Regions from separate parts of the Anaeromassilibacillus sp. SJQ-1 genome, predicted to be linked through region 2. Evidence: predicted binding sites of a transcription regulator. Region 2 holds the regulator's gene; the other holds the start of a gene.
The links. Region 2 encodes Rex, which represses fermentation and respiration genes when NADH is low (regulators of the CRP and FNR family bind a similar motif). Its sites were predicted from a motif close to ATTGTTAANNNNTTAACAAT; they were not measured.
Positions count from the first base shown of each region.

Region 1: a site for Rex is predicted at 1,950-1,969, ahead of ACGCCZ_RS07835 (acetyl-CoA C-acetyltransferase). Genes of this name have one in related genera too.

Region 1 is NZ_JBKEIV010000034.1:70,139-77,328, forward strand. Features, by position in the region: gene glgB (1,4-alpha-glucan branching protein GlgB) at 1-224, shown strand, start outside; gene asnA (aspartate--ammonia ligase) at 397-1,404, opposite strand; gene ACGCCZ_RS07830 (hypothetical protein) at 1,542-1,709, opposite strand; gene ACGCCZ_RS07835 (acetyl-CoA C-acetyltransferase) at 2,048-3,235, shown strand; gene ACGCCZ_RS07840 (enoyl-CoA hydratase-related protein) at 3,257-4,033, shown strand; gene ACGCCZ_RS07845 (3-hydroxyacyl-CoA dehydrogenase family protein) at 4,127-4,966, shown strand; gene ACGCCZ_RS07850 (acyl-CoA dehydrogenase) at 5,006-6,145, shown strand; gene ACGCCZ_RS07855 (electron transfer flavoprotein subunit beta) at 6,175-6,957, shown strand; gene ACGCCZ_RS07860 (electron transfer flavoprotein subunit alpha/FixB family protein) at 7,008-7,190, shown strand, end outside.
Region 2 is NZ_JBKEIV010000022.1:44,247-51,436, forward strand. Features, by position in the region: gene ACGCCZ_RS06100 (ClpP family protease) at 423-1,238, opposite strand; gene ACGCCZ_RS06105 (aconitate hydratase) at 1,572-3,506, shown strand; gene ACGCCZ_RS06110 (NADP-dependent isocitrate dehydrogenase) at 3,533-4,744, shown strand; gene ACGCCZ_RS06115 (redox-sensing transcriptional repressor Rex) at 4,812-5,462, shown strand; gene adhE (bifunctional acetaldehyde-CoA/alcohol dehydrogenase) at 5,826-7,190, shown strand, end outside.

The DNA of each region.
Region 1 (7,190 bases), on a different contig from region 2:
ATTTTGGTGGAAAAGGAAAGACGAATGAGGGGGAATTGCGCACACAGCTCCAGAGCGGAAAATATTATCTGGACATCAACCTGGCGCCATTTGCCTCGTGTATCATCAAACGGATTGATACCACCGTACCTCGGATGCAGCCGGTTAAACCAATTGGCCGAACACATCAAAGTGCGCAAAAGGAAAAACAGCCAACAGAAGAATTACCTGAGGGAAGGGAATAAGGACAAAAAGAGGATGCCCCAAAACTACGAATCGTTCGATTCATAGGAAAGGGGCATCCTTTTTCTGTCTGGAAAAATATCTGGATTTCTAAAAAACGAGGGTATCCTGAAGTCATTTCATTACTTTTGGGACACCCTCCCTTGATCGATCTGTAAAGTTCTTCGTAACTTTTTATAGCAAATGAATGGCATACCCTTCGCAGGCATTCCGCATGCTATCCGGCCAGACAGAGGCCTGTACTTCGCCGATATGTGCCTTTTCCAATAGCGCCATGCATATGCGGGACTGCCCGATGCCGCCCCCCATGGTGAGTGGCAACCGCCCTTCCAATAACATGCTGTGGAAGGGCAACCGGGCGCGTTCTTCACAGCCTGCTGCGGCAAGCTGATGGCGCAGGGCTTCTGCATCCACGCGAATCCCCATGGAAGAGAGCTCCAGGGCGCGATTCAAAACCGGATACCAAATGATGATGTCGCCATTGAGAGACCAATCGTCGTAGTCCGGCGCGCGGCCATCATGAGGCTTGCCGGATTTCAATGCTCCACCGATTTGGGAGATAAATACTGCGCCATATTCCCTTGCCGCGGCATCTTCCCGCTGCTTTGGGGTCAGATCTGGATAACGGTCTTCCAGTTCCTGGCTGGTTACAAATGTGATTTCCTCGGGAATATAGGAATCTAAAATGGGAAAACGCTCGGTAAGAACCGCCTGCGTTTTATGTAAGACACCCATAATGGATCGAACAGCGTTTTGTAATGTTTCCATGTTGCGTTCCTCAGCCGTGATGACGCGCTCCCAATCCCACTGATCGACATAGACAGAGTGGAGGTTGTCGAGTTCCTCGTCCCGGCGAATCGCATTCATATCCGTATAGAGGCCCGTGTCTGCACGGAACCCATAGCGGGCAAGGGCCATCCGTTTCCACTTGGCAAGAGAGTGGACGATTTGAACATCGGCATGGATGTCTGCAACATCAAATTGGACAGGGCGTTCCACACCGTTTAAGTCGTCATTTAAGCCAGTTTCCGGGCGTACAAAGAGGGGGGCAGACACGCGGGTGAGGGAGAGGGCTGCGGCCAGCTCACGCTCAAAGGTATCCTTTGCAAGCTTAATTGCGACTTCGGTCTCTATAATATCGAGCTTTGATGTGTAATCCTTAGGTAAAATCAGGTTGCTCAAATCCATGCTTGGTTCATCCTTTCTCAAATGACAGCGCGGAAGACCAGTATAAGAGGGATACCGCTGCTGAACGTGCAAAATTTACGCCTTATTATAAACCAAAATGGGATTTTTTGCAATCCTAAAGGGAAGAAGTTTCATTTTTCTGGTTCTAACAGGAGATTTATATAGGATACATAGGCTTTCGTCTGCGGCGTAGTGGGGCTGCTTCCCGTCATAGCGTCTTGCAGAGGCCCCGGCAGTGACATAAAGAAACGTTGTACCTCCTGATGCTCCCTTAAAAAGTCGTAAAGCTGATCCTCCATGTGCGGCGCCTTCCTTTCTCGAAATCGGTGTGTATAGGGAAAGAATCCTTCATCTGATCCTATCTTTTACAAAACCGCCTTCTTTCATACAAAAGAAGCATGGAAAGGGTATTTCTGAGAACAGCCGATTTCGGCAATTTGAACGAAGCTGAGCAACGGAAATACAGAAAGTGGCGAATTTGTAACAAGAATGATAAATTTCCTCGAAATCGTATTAGAATCCCTTGCATATTCGATTTGATTGTGATATATTTAACATGCAATAAATTATTAGAAGATTGACCTGTGAAACTTTTGGTGGATCGGGTTAGTGAATTATGAAATGGAGGAACAAAATCATGTCTAAGAAAATCGTATTAGCAGGTGCTGTGCGTACTGCAATCGGTAAGATGGGCGGTGCACTGGCAAATGTTCCGGCTGCCACACTTGGCTCCATCGTGATCAAAGAGGCTCTCAAGAGAGCAAACGTTGCTCCCGACCAGGTTGATGAGGTTTTGATGGGCTGCGTTCTGCAGGCTGCTCTGGGCCAGAACGTTGCGCGTCAGGCTGCTGTCAATGCAGGTATCCCGATCGAGGTTCCGGCTTTGACGTTGAACAACGTTTGCGGTTCCGGCCTGAAGTGTGTGAACATGGCTGCTGCGATGATCGAAGCTGGCGAGGCAGACATCGTGGTCGCTGGTGGTATGGAGAACATGTCCTCCGCTCCGTATGCGTTGACCAAGGCTCGTTTTGGCTATCGCATGAACAATGCTACCATGATCGACACCATGGTGAACGATGCACTGTGGGATGCATTCAACGGTTATCACATGGGCATCACTGCTGAGAATGTTGCGGAAAAGTACGGCCTGACCCGCGAGATGCAGGACGAATTTGCTGCTTGCAGCCAGCAGAAGTGCGAGAAGGCACAGGCAGAAGGCCGTTTTGACGATGAGATTGTTCCGGTTCCGGTAAAGGTTAAGAAGGAAACCGTTATGTTTGCAAAGGATGAGGGTCCGCGTGCAGGCGTTACCGCTGAGGGCATTGCAAAGCTTCGCCCGGCATTTAAGCCCGATGGCGGCACGGTTACGGCGGCAAATGCTTCCGGCATTAACGATGGCGCAGCTGCAATCGTTGTGATGAGCGAAGAGAAGGCAAAGGAGCTGGGTGTCACCCCGATGGCTGAGTGGGTTACCGGCGCTTCCGCAGGTGTTGAGCCATCCATCATGGGTATTGGCCCGGTTGCTGCTACAAAGAAGGCAATGGCAAAGGCAAACCTCAAGGTGGAGGATATGGACCTGATCGAGGCAAACGAGGCATTTGCAGCGCAGTCTTTGGCCGTTGCAAAGGACCTCAACTTCGATATGGCGAAGGTCAACGTCAACGGCGGTGCAATTGCTCTGGGCCATCCGGTTGGCGCTTCTGGCTGCCGTATCCTGGTTACCCTGCTGCATGAGATGCAGAAGAGAGGTTCCAACTATGGCCTCGCTACGCTGTGCGTCGGCGGCGGTATGGGCGTTGCCTCCATTGTGAAGAACTACAAATAAGAAGCTGGGAGCGTTAAGACGATGAGCTATATTAAATATGAGCAGAATGGCTTCGTCGGCGTGCTGACGATCGACCGTGAGAAGGCTTTGAATGCATTGAATTCCGAAGTTTTGGCGGATCTCGACGCTGCTTTGGATGCAATTGATCTGGATTCCACCCGCTGCCTGATTATTACAGGCGCTGGTCAGAAGTCTTTTGTCGCCGGTGCAGACATCGGTGAGATGAGCACGTTGACCAAAGCAGAAGGAGAGGCCTTCGGCAAAAAGGGCAACGATGTGTTCCGTAAAATTGAAACCCTGCCGATCCCGGTGATCGCCGCAGTAAACGGCTTTGCACTCGGCGGAGGCTGTGAGCTTTCCCTGAGCTGCGACATCCGTTTGGCAGCGGAGAATGCTGTTTTTGCACAGCCGGAGACAGGCCTGGGCATTACTCCTGGCTTTGGTGGCACACAGCGTCTGGCCCGTACCATCAACGTGGGTAAGGCAAAGGAAATGATCTATGCTGGCACAAAGGTCAAGGCGCCGGAAGCTCTCAGCCTGGGTCTAGTCAATGCCGTGTATCCGGCAGAGGAACTTATGCCTGCTGCAATGAAGCTGGCGGAGAGAATTGCTGCCAATGCGCCGATCGCTGTCCGTGCTTGCAAGAAGGCGGTCAACGATGGCCTTCAGGTCAACATGGATGAGGCAATTGTCATCGAAGAGAAGTTGTTCGGCAGCTGCTTCGAGACGCAGGATCAGAAAAACGGCATGACGGCGTTTGTTGAGAAGCGCAAGCCCGAGCCGTTTGTCAATAAATAATTTGTATTTACATTCCGCACCGGCATCGCGTTCAAAAGGAAGGCGATACCGGTGCGGGCCAACATAATAAAGATTTAACAGGAGGTTTCTACTATGAAAATTGGTGTTATCGGCGCAGGAACCATGGGCTCCGGCATCGCACAGGCGTTTGCTCAGACAGAAGGCTATGAAGTAATGCTCTGCGACGTGAAGGCAGAGTGGGCTGAAAACGGCAAGGCAAAGATTGCAAAGGGACTCAATAAGAGAGTTGCAAAAGGCAAGATGGAGCAGGCTGCTGCGGATGCAATCCTGGCAAAGATCACCACTGGCACGAATGAAATCGTAGCAGATTGCGACCTCGTTGTAGAGGCTGCTTTGGAGAAGATGGAACTGAAGAAGGAGATCTTCAAGCAGCTGGAAGGCATCTGCAAGAAGGATTGCATCTTTGCAACCAATACTTCCTCCCTCTCTATCACAGAAATCTCCAATGGCCTTGATAGAGCCGTTGTCGGCATGCATTTCTTCAATCCGGCTCCGGTTATGAAGCTGGTTGAGGTCATTGCAGGCGAGACCACTTGCCCCGAGACCGTGAAGAAAGTCATCGAGGTTTCCGAGTCTATCGGCAAGACCCCGGTTCAGGTCAATGAGGCTGCTGGTTTTGTTGTCAACCGTATTTTGATTCCGATGATTAATGAAGCAGTCGGCATCTATGCTGACGGCGTTGCTTCCGTAGAAGGCATTGACACCGCCATGAAGCTCGGCGCAAATCATCCGATGGGACCGCTCGCTTTGGGCGACCTGATTGGTTTGGACGTTTGCTTGGCCATTATGGAAGTTTTGCAGTCTGAAACGGGCGATCCGAAGTACCGTCCGCATCCGCTGCTCAGAAAGATGGTTCGTGCTGGCAAGCTCGGCCAGAAAACTGGTAAGGGATTCTACGATTACACCAAATAAGAAACGATTTGGCGTAAATTTTAATTTGGAGGAACAGGTATGGATTTCGTACTGAGCAAAGAACAAGAAATGGCCCGTACGCTCTTTAAGGAGTTTGCGGAGAATGAAGTAAAACCTCTTGCACAGGAAGTTGACGAAACGGAACATTTCCCGAGAGCAACCGTTGAAAAGATGCAGAAGCTCGGTTTCATGGGAATTCCGCAGCCGAAGGAATTCGGCGGCCAGGGCTGCGACACACTCACCTATGTGCTGTGTGTCGAAGAACTCTCCAAGGTTTGTGCAACCACGGGTGTTATCGTTTCTGCTCATACTTCTCTGGGCACAGACCCAATTAAGAAGTTTGGTACTCCGGCACAGAAGGAAAAGTATCTGCGTCCGCTGGCTTCTGGCGAGTTGTTGGGCGCATTCGGCTTGACCGAGCCCGGCGCAGGCACGGATGCTTCCGGCCAGCAGACGAAGGCTGTCCTGGAGGGTGACCACTATGTCCTCAACGGCAGCAAGATTTTCATCACAAATGGTGGCGAGGCAGATATATATATCATCTTTGCAATGACGGATAAGAGCAAAGGCACCAAGGGCATCTCTGCGTTTATCGTTGAGAAGGATTTCCCGGGCTTCCGCATTGGTACAAAAGAGAAGAAGATGGGCATCCGTGGTTCTGCTACCACAGAGCTGATCTTTGAGAACTGCATCGTTCCAAAAGAGAACCTCCTTGGCCAGGAAGGCAAGGGCTTTGGAATTGCAATGACCACACTGGATGGCGGTCGTATCGGCATCGCGGCACAGGCGCTGGGCATTGCTGAGGGCGCGTTGGAGGAAACGATTGCCTATGTGAAGGAAAGAAAGCAGTTCGGCCGTCCGATTGCGAAGTTCCAGAATACGCAGTTCCAGATCGCCGACATGGCGACCAAGGTAGAGGCTGCTCGTTATCTGGTTTATCGCGCAGCGATTGCGAAGGATACAAAGAAGCGCTTCTCCGTCGAGGCAGCAATGGCAAAGTTGTACGCTGCAGAAGTCGCGATGGAAGTGACCACCAAGGCGGTACAGCTCCACGGCGGCTATGGTTACACGAGAGAGTACCCGGTCGAGCGCATGATGCGTGACGCTAAGATCACGGAAATTTATGAAGGCACCAGCGAAGTACAGCGCATGGTCATCTCCTCTAATGTAATTAAATAGTCGATAAAGGCCAGAAGGAGTGAAAATCTTTGAATATCGTAGTTTGCATTAAGCAAGTTCCAAATACCAACGAAGTGAAACTTGACCCGGTGACCGGTACCCTGATTCGTGAAGGTGTACCGAGCATCATCAACCCGGACGATAAAGCAGGTCTCGAAGCTGCTCTCCGTTTGAAGGATTCCATTGGTGCACATGTGACTGTGCTTTCCATGGGCCCAGCACAGGCGGATGCTGCTTTGCGCGAAGCACTGGCAATGGGCGCGGACGAGGCAATCTTGGTTTCCGACAGAGCTTTCGGTGGCGCTGACACTTGGGCAACCTCCACAACAATTGCCGCGGCGATCAAGAATCTCGATTATGATCTCATCATTACGGGCCGTCAGGCCATTGATGGCGATACGGCTCAGGTTGGACCGCAGATCTCTGAGCATCTCGGCATCCCGAACATCAGCTATGCAGAGGACATCCAGGTCGAGGGCGATTCCGTGATCGTTAAGCGCCAGTATGAAGATCGTTATCATACCGTAAAGGCAAAGATGCCCTGCCTGATCACCGCACTGAGCGAGATGAACAAGCCGCGCTATATGACGCCCGGCGGCATCTTTGATGCATACAGAGAGAAAGAAGTCAAGGTTTGGGGCCTGAAAGACATCACAGTTGACCAGGCGAATATCGGCCTGAAGGGCTTACCCACCAGAGTGTTCCAGACGTTCACGAAGAGCTTGAAGGCAGCTGGCACAGTTGTCCAGCTGGACCCGGAAGAGTCTGCCAACTACATGATCGAGAAGCTCAAGGAAAAGTTCATTATTTAATTTTGTAGTTTGTGATGACAACTGAGAATATTGAAAGTGGTGAGCAAAAAATGAATTTACAGGATTATCAGGGCGTATTTGTATTCGTCCAGCAGGTGGATCATAAAATCACTGGTGTTTCTTATGAGTTGCTCGGCAAAGGAAAGGAGCTTGCCGCAGACTTGGGTACAGAGGTTACCGCTGTTCTGCTTGGCTATCAGGTAGAAGATCTTTGCCCGAAGCTTGCCCGTTAT
Region 2 (7,190 bases):
CGGCACGCTGTTTTTCTGCCTGCCGCCGCGCCTGCGAGTTGCTGTTTCGCTTTGCAGGCGTATTCTTTTTTGTAGTCCTCGTCTTTTTTTCGTATTTACCAGCCACTTTATCCCCCAATTACTTCGGCGCCTATCCGCCGTCTATTCAAGTAAAATATGTAAAGCGCGGTTTACACCGCGCCTGTGTTCCTCAAAAACCAAACGGCCAAAATACACAAATCCGTGTGGAAATTTTTATAAGGCTGTTCGGCAAACGGTCACCAAATCTTTCCATCTACGGCATTAGGATAGCGGGAACCGTTTTTTACATTCGTTCAATCTACCTAACGGTAGCCTGTCATGTTTTCCAGCCGCCTGTGCGTTCAATATTCTTACAGCCTTCAAAAGCCTTTATTTTCCGCCTACGGGGTGAGGCTATCATTCTAAGCCTTTTTGCCGGTCTTTTTTGTCGACTTCGAGGTCTTTTTTGCTGCCTTTTTCTCCTTGTCAATCATCTTGTATAAACAATCGATCGCATCCGACAGGCTCCCCAAGGAGTCAATCAAGCCCTCTTTCACCGCGTCCGGCCCGTCCAAGACCGTTCCCACATCCATGACCAGCTCCTCGGTATTCATAGCCAGCTCATAAAAGCGCTGAGGGGTAATATGCGAATTGTCGGTCACAAATTGCGTAATTCGCTCTTGCATCCTCTGGAAGTATTCCAAGGTCTGTGGAACCCCCAACATCAATCCGTTCATCCGCACTGGATGGATTGTCATGGTTGCGCTCGGTGCAATAAAGGAATGCTTTGCTGCTACAGCCAACGGCACTCCGATGGAATGCCCTCCACCCAACACCAAAGAAACCGTCGGTTTTTTCATGCCAGCGACCAGTTCCGCAATTGCGAGTCCGGCCTCCACATCCCCGCCTACGGTATTTAGAATAATCAATAAACCGTCAATGCGTGGTTCTTCCTCGATGGCCACAAGCTGCGGGATTACATGTTCATATTTTGTGGTCTTATTTTGCGACGGCAAGACATTATGTCCCTCGATCTGGCCAATCACCGTCAAGCAATGAATCATATGCCGCCCATCTCCGGTGATGACCGAACCGGTATCCACAATTTGATCGGTCTGTTGCTTTTCGTCGTCTCGCGCTTCACTGCGGTCTTTATTTTCTCCGCTATCATTTCTTACGCCAGCGGGCTGCGCCACAGCATACCGCGCGGCACGCATGGCCGAATACGTTTTTTCCATACTTGCCACCTCCTACCGCTTAGTGTTCCGGCCATCCAGCAGTTCATACACGAAGGACGCGGGAAAATTGCGGTATAGGCAAGTTCAATTGTATTATAACATCATTCCACACGGCCTTCAAGCCAGGGGTTGTTCCGATTTCCAAATCCTGATCTGCAGAGCTTGCTGCCTCGCCAAAATTTCACAGAGCATAAACCGGTAACATAGAACCGATACAAGGCCCCATCTGTGTGAATATATTGACAATCTTAGGAAATTGAACGATAATAGGAATAATAAATTAGACAGGATCATTCACGAAAACTTTCGAAAGTAAAAATGGAGGAAAATCATATGGGACTGACTTTGGCGCAAAAGATCATTAAAAACCATATTGTGAGCGGCGAGATGACAGTCGGCAGCGAGATCGGCCTGAAAATCGATCAGACCCTCACACAGGATGCGACCGGTACCATGGCCTATCTCGAATTTGAGGCAATGGGCGTTCCGCGCGTCAAAACAGAGCGGAGCGTTGCTTATATCGACCACAACACCCTGCAAACCGGCTTTGAAAACGCCGACGACCACCGCTTTATCCAAAGCATCGCCAAAAAGCACGGCATCTGGTTCTCTCGCCCAGGAAACGGTATTTGCCATCAGGTGCATCTGGAGCGCTTCGGAATTCCGGGCAAGACCCTGATCGGTTCCGACAGTCATACGCCAACCGGCGGCGGTATCGGGATGTTGGCAATGGGTGCAGGCGGCTTGGATGTCGCAGTCGCCATGGGCGGCGGTCCCTATTACATCACCATGCCCAAGATGTTGCGCGTAAACCTGACAGGGAAACTTTCCCCCTGGGTTTCTGCGAAGGATGTCATCTTGAAGGTTTTGCAGATTCTCTCGGTCAAGGGCGGTGTGGGAAAAATTGTCGAATATTCCGGCGAGGGTGTCAAGAGTCTGTCCGTACCGGAACGTGCTACCATCACCAACATGGGCGCAGAGCTGGGCGCCACTACCTCCATCTTCCCATCCGACGAAATCACCCGGTCCTTCCTGAAGGCGCAGGGCCGCGAGGAGGATTGGATTGAGCTTTCTTCTGATCCGGATGCTGTGTATGACGAAGAGATCTCCATTGACCTGTCCGAATTGGTCCCGTTGGCCGCCTGCCCCCACAGCCCGGACAATGTAAAATCCGTGGATGAGATCGGCGCCATCAAGGTCGACCAGGTCTGCATCGGTTCCTGCACCAACTCCTCCTATCTGGATTTGATGCGTGTCGCCTCCATCCTAAAAGGCAAGACGGTTCATCCGGATGTAAGCCTGGCCATTGCCCCTGGTTCCAAGCAGGTTTACAATATGTTGGCGCAGAATGGCGCTCTGGCAGATCTGATCGCTGCAGGAGCCCGTATTCTGGAATGCGCCTGCGGTCCGTGTATCGGTATGGGCCAGTCCCCGAATTCCAAAGGGATCTCCCTGCGCACCTTCAACCGCAACTTTGAAGGCCGTTCCGGTACTGCGGATGGCCAAATCTATCTGGTCAGCCCGGAGACAGCTGCAGCTTCTGCACTGACCGGTGTGTTCACAAATCCGCAGACTCTCGGGGATGAAGTGCCGATTGCCCTGCCGGAGAAGTTCCTTATCAACGACAACATGGTTGTTGCGCCAGCTCCGGAGAGCGAGATGGACCAAATCGAAATCCTGCGCGGACCAAACATCAAGGAATTTCCCACCACGGACCCGCTGCCGGAAACCATTGCGGCGAAAGCGCTGCTCAAGGTTGGCGACAATATTACAACCGATCACATCATGCCGGCCGGCGCGAAGATCCTTCCCTACCGTTCCAACATCCCGTACCTCAGCAATTTCTGCTTCGCTGTATGCGATAAAGAGTTCCCGGAACGCTGCAAAGAATATGGCAAGGGCATCGTTATCGGCGGCGCTAACTACGGACAAGGCTCTTCCCGTGAACATGCGGCGCTTGTGCCGCTGTATCTGGGGGTAAAGGCAGTCCTGGCCAAAAGTTTCGCGCGTATCCACTGCGCAAACCTGGCCAATGCTGGAATACTCCCATTGGTCTTTAAGAATGAGTCCGATTATGATCGTGTAGATCAGATGGATGAGCTGGAATTGCCGGAAATTCGTACAGCAATCGCCAATGATTCAAAGATCGTTGTGAAGGATGTAACGAAGGGGATTGAATTCGAAGCAGAGGCCGTCCTCTCAGCGCGCCAGCGCGAGATGGTCCTGGCTGGCGGCCTACTGAACTATACAAGAGAGCAGTCCAAATAAAATTGAACGTAATGGAGGGATTTCCCATGGCCAATAAGATTCCTATGACCACCCCGCTTGTGGAGATGGACGGCGACGAGATGACCCGTATCATCTGGAAGATGATAAAGGATATTCTTCTCACGCCCTATATTGATCTGAAAACTGAATATTACGATCTTGGCCTCAAACACCGCGATGAAACCAACGACCAGGTGACTGTGGACAGCGCCAACGCCACCAAAAAGTACGGCGTGGCTGTCAAATGCGCTACCATTACTCCGAATGCGGCGCGCGTCGAAGAGTATAACCTCAAGGAGATGTGGAAATCCCCGAATGGAACCATCCGCGCCATGTTGGACGGTACGGTTTTCCGCACTCCCATTTTGGTAAAAGGCATTACGCCATTCATCCCCACATGGACAAAACCCATCACCATCGCCCGTCATGCTTACGGCGACGTATACCGCAATGTAGAGATGCAGGTGCCAGCCGGCGCCAAGGCCGAGCTTGTTGTCACGGATTCCGAGGGAAAGGAAACGCGCGCTACCATCCATGATTTCCAGACCCCCGGTATCATCCAGGGAATCCACAATCTGGACAAGAGCATCAGCAGCTTCGCGCGCTCGTGCTTTAACTATGCTTTGGATGCCAAAAAGGACCTCTGGTTTGCAACCAAGGATACCATTTCCAAGCAGTACGATCACCGGTTCAAGGATATTTTCCAAGAGATCTTTGACGCTGAATATAAGGAAAAATTCGATGCAGCAGGGATCGAGTATTTCTATACCTTGATCGACGATGCCGTTGCCCGCGTGGTCCGCTCTGAAGGCGGTTATATCTGGGCGTGTAAAAACTACGATGGCGATGTGATGAGCGATATGGTCGCCACCGCCTACGGTAGCCTGGCTATGATGACCAGTGTATTGGTTTCCCCGGACGGCGTATACGAATATGAAGCGGCACACGGCACCGTACAGCGTCATTATTATAAGCACTTAAAGGGAGAAAAAACCTCCACAAACTCCATGGCGACGTTGTTTGCCTGGACAGGCGCGCTGCGTAAACGCGGCGAACTCGACGGCAATTCCGCTCTGATGGACTTTGCGGACAAGTTGGAGCACGCTTCGATTCAGACCATTGAAGAGGGCGTTATGACCGGCGATCTCGCCAGCCTTTCCAATCTTCCGAATAAAACGACCGTGGATACGGAAACCTTCCTGAGAGAGATTGACAAGCGCCTTGTGGCAATGCTGTAAGCACTCCGCACGGACGGCGGAATCTCAACTGGCTTTCTTTTTCTGAATAGAAAGGACCTAATCAATTATGCCAAAACGGGAAAATATCTCCATGTCCGTCATCCGGCGGCTTCCCAGGTACTACCGATTCCTCAAACTTTTGGGAGAAAAAGGCGTTACACGCATCTCCTCAACGGAGCTTTCGGCCAAACTGGGGCTTACCGCCTCCCAAATCCGCCAGGATCTCAATTGTTTTGGTGGGTTTGGGCAGCAGGGATACGGCTACATGGTGGATCAGCTCTGTACAGAAATCGGAAACATTCTGGGTCTATCCCATGCCTACAAAGCGGTACTAATCGGTGCAGGTAATCTGGGGCGGGCCATCGCTTCCCATCTTTCCTTCGAAACGGAGGGATTTACGCTGGTGGGGATTTTTGACAATTCCGATACAAAGATCGGTCAAACCATCAATGGGCTCACCGTGCGCAACATCGATACATTGGAGCGCTTTTGTAACCTTGAAAAGCCAACCATGGCAGTGCTCTGTGTTCCCCGAAGTGCGGTGGAATCCTTGAGTGACCGGCTGTATGCGTTGGGTATCCGCTGTTTCTGGAATTTTAGTCACTATGACATCAGCATGAAATATGCCGATGCGATTGTGGAAAACGTCCATCTGAACGACAGCTTGATGACGCTTTGTTATCGCATCACCAATGAGCCCATGCATCCAACAAAATAACTGTAGATCCTACGGATCCTTGCAGAACGAGGGTATCCTTCAGTCATTTTATGACTTTTGGGATACCCTCGCTTTTTAGAGACTTCGATGTTATTTCCAGACAGAAAAAAGGATGTTCCTTTCCTATGAATTCAAAATTCGTAGCCTTGAGACACACTTTTTTATGGACTCATTTTTGTTAAGCCATGACCTGTTTCCATCTCAAAAGGAACGTGTCAAAGCTCTTTTCTTACTAGTAAGCTCTTTTTCCAACTGCGCGCTGCCTTTATACGCAAAAAGCCGCAAGTCCCCCCTACTTTTCAGCATATTTCCTTTTCCACAAGGAGATACTACCAACAAATACAACAGGGGAGGAACCAAGGTATGGATGAAAAAGCAAGAAAAGTACCTGTGGTAAAGAAAACAGGCATCCCGGAATCCGAAACAGATGCCGCTGTGGAAGCACGGGCACGGGAGGCAGCGGCTGACACCGAAGGAGAAGTACACACAATGATTGATCGCCTGGTTCAGCGGGCGCAAAGGGCCCTCCAGGCTTTTATGGACATGAACCAGGAACAAGTCGATTCCATTGTTCACGCTATGGCATTGGCCGGATTGGACCAACATGTACGGTTGGCAAAACTTGCCTATGAAGAAACCGGACGCGGCGTTGTCGAGGATAAAATTATCAAGAATATCTTTGCGACAGAATACATTTGGCACTCCATTAAGGGCCAGAAAACCGTTGGAATTGTGGAAGAAAATGAGCTAGAGGACTATGTGGAAGTGGCAGAACCTGTGGGTGTGGTCGCCGGTGTCACGCCTGTTACTAATCCGACTTCTACTACGCTTTTCAAGTCGTTGATCTGTATGAAAACGCGCAATCCGATCATCTTCGGATTTCATCCAAGCGCCCAAAAATCCTCTGTCGAGGCTGCACGGGTGATGCGCGACGCCGCAGTCAGGGCCGGCGCTCCGGAGGACTGCATACAGTGGATTACAGCGCCATCCATTGCGGCTACCAATGCGTTGATGAACCATCCCGGCGTATCCTTGGTCCTGGCGACCGGCGGCAGTGGAATGGTCCGGGCGGCCTATAGTACGGGGAAACCAGCTTTGGGTGTCGGACCTGGAAATGTCCCGTGCTACATTGAAAAGACCGCCCGTTTGGAACGTGCCTGTACAGATTTGATGCTCTCCAAAACTTTTGACAACGGCATGATCTGCGCTTCTGAACAGGCTGTCATTGTGGATGAAGAAATTGCAGATTCCTTTGAACGCATCATGAAGGCAAACAATTGCTACTTTTTACAGGGGGATGAGATTGAAAAGGTTTCCAACTTTGTTATCAATCCACAGACACAAGCAGTCAACCCAGATGTTGTCGGAAAATCTGCCTCTTGGATTGCCGAGCAGAGCGGCATTCATGTGCCGGATCAGACGAAGATCCTTATCGCACGTCTTGCTGACGTAGGACCTGACTATCCGCTTTCGCGCGAAAAGCTCTCTCCCGTTCTGGCTTATTTCGTGGTCAAAGGTCACGGCGAAGGCTTTGCGATGGCTAAAAAAATGTTGGAACTCGGCGGTTTGGGGCATTCCGCTGTGATTCACTCTACAAATCCAGACCTCATCAAAGCATATGGCAAGGAGATGAAAGTCGGCCGTGTAATCTCCAATTCCCCCTCCTCACAGGGGGCAATCGGTGATATTTACAACACCAATACCCCTTCTCTGACGCTTGGATGTGGC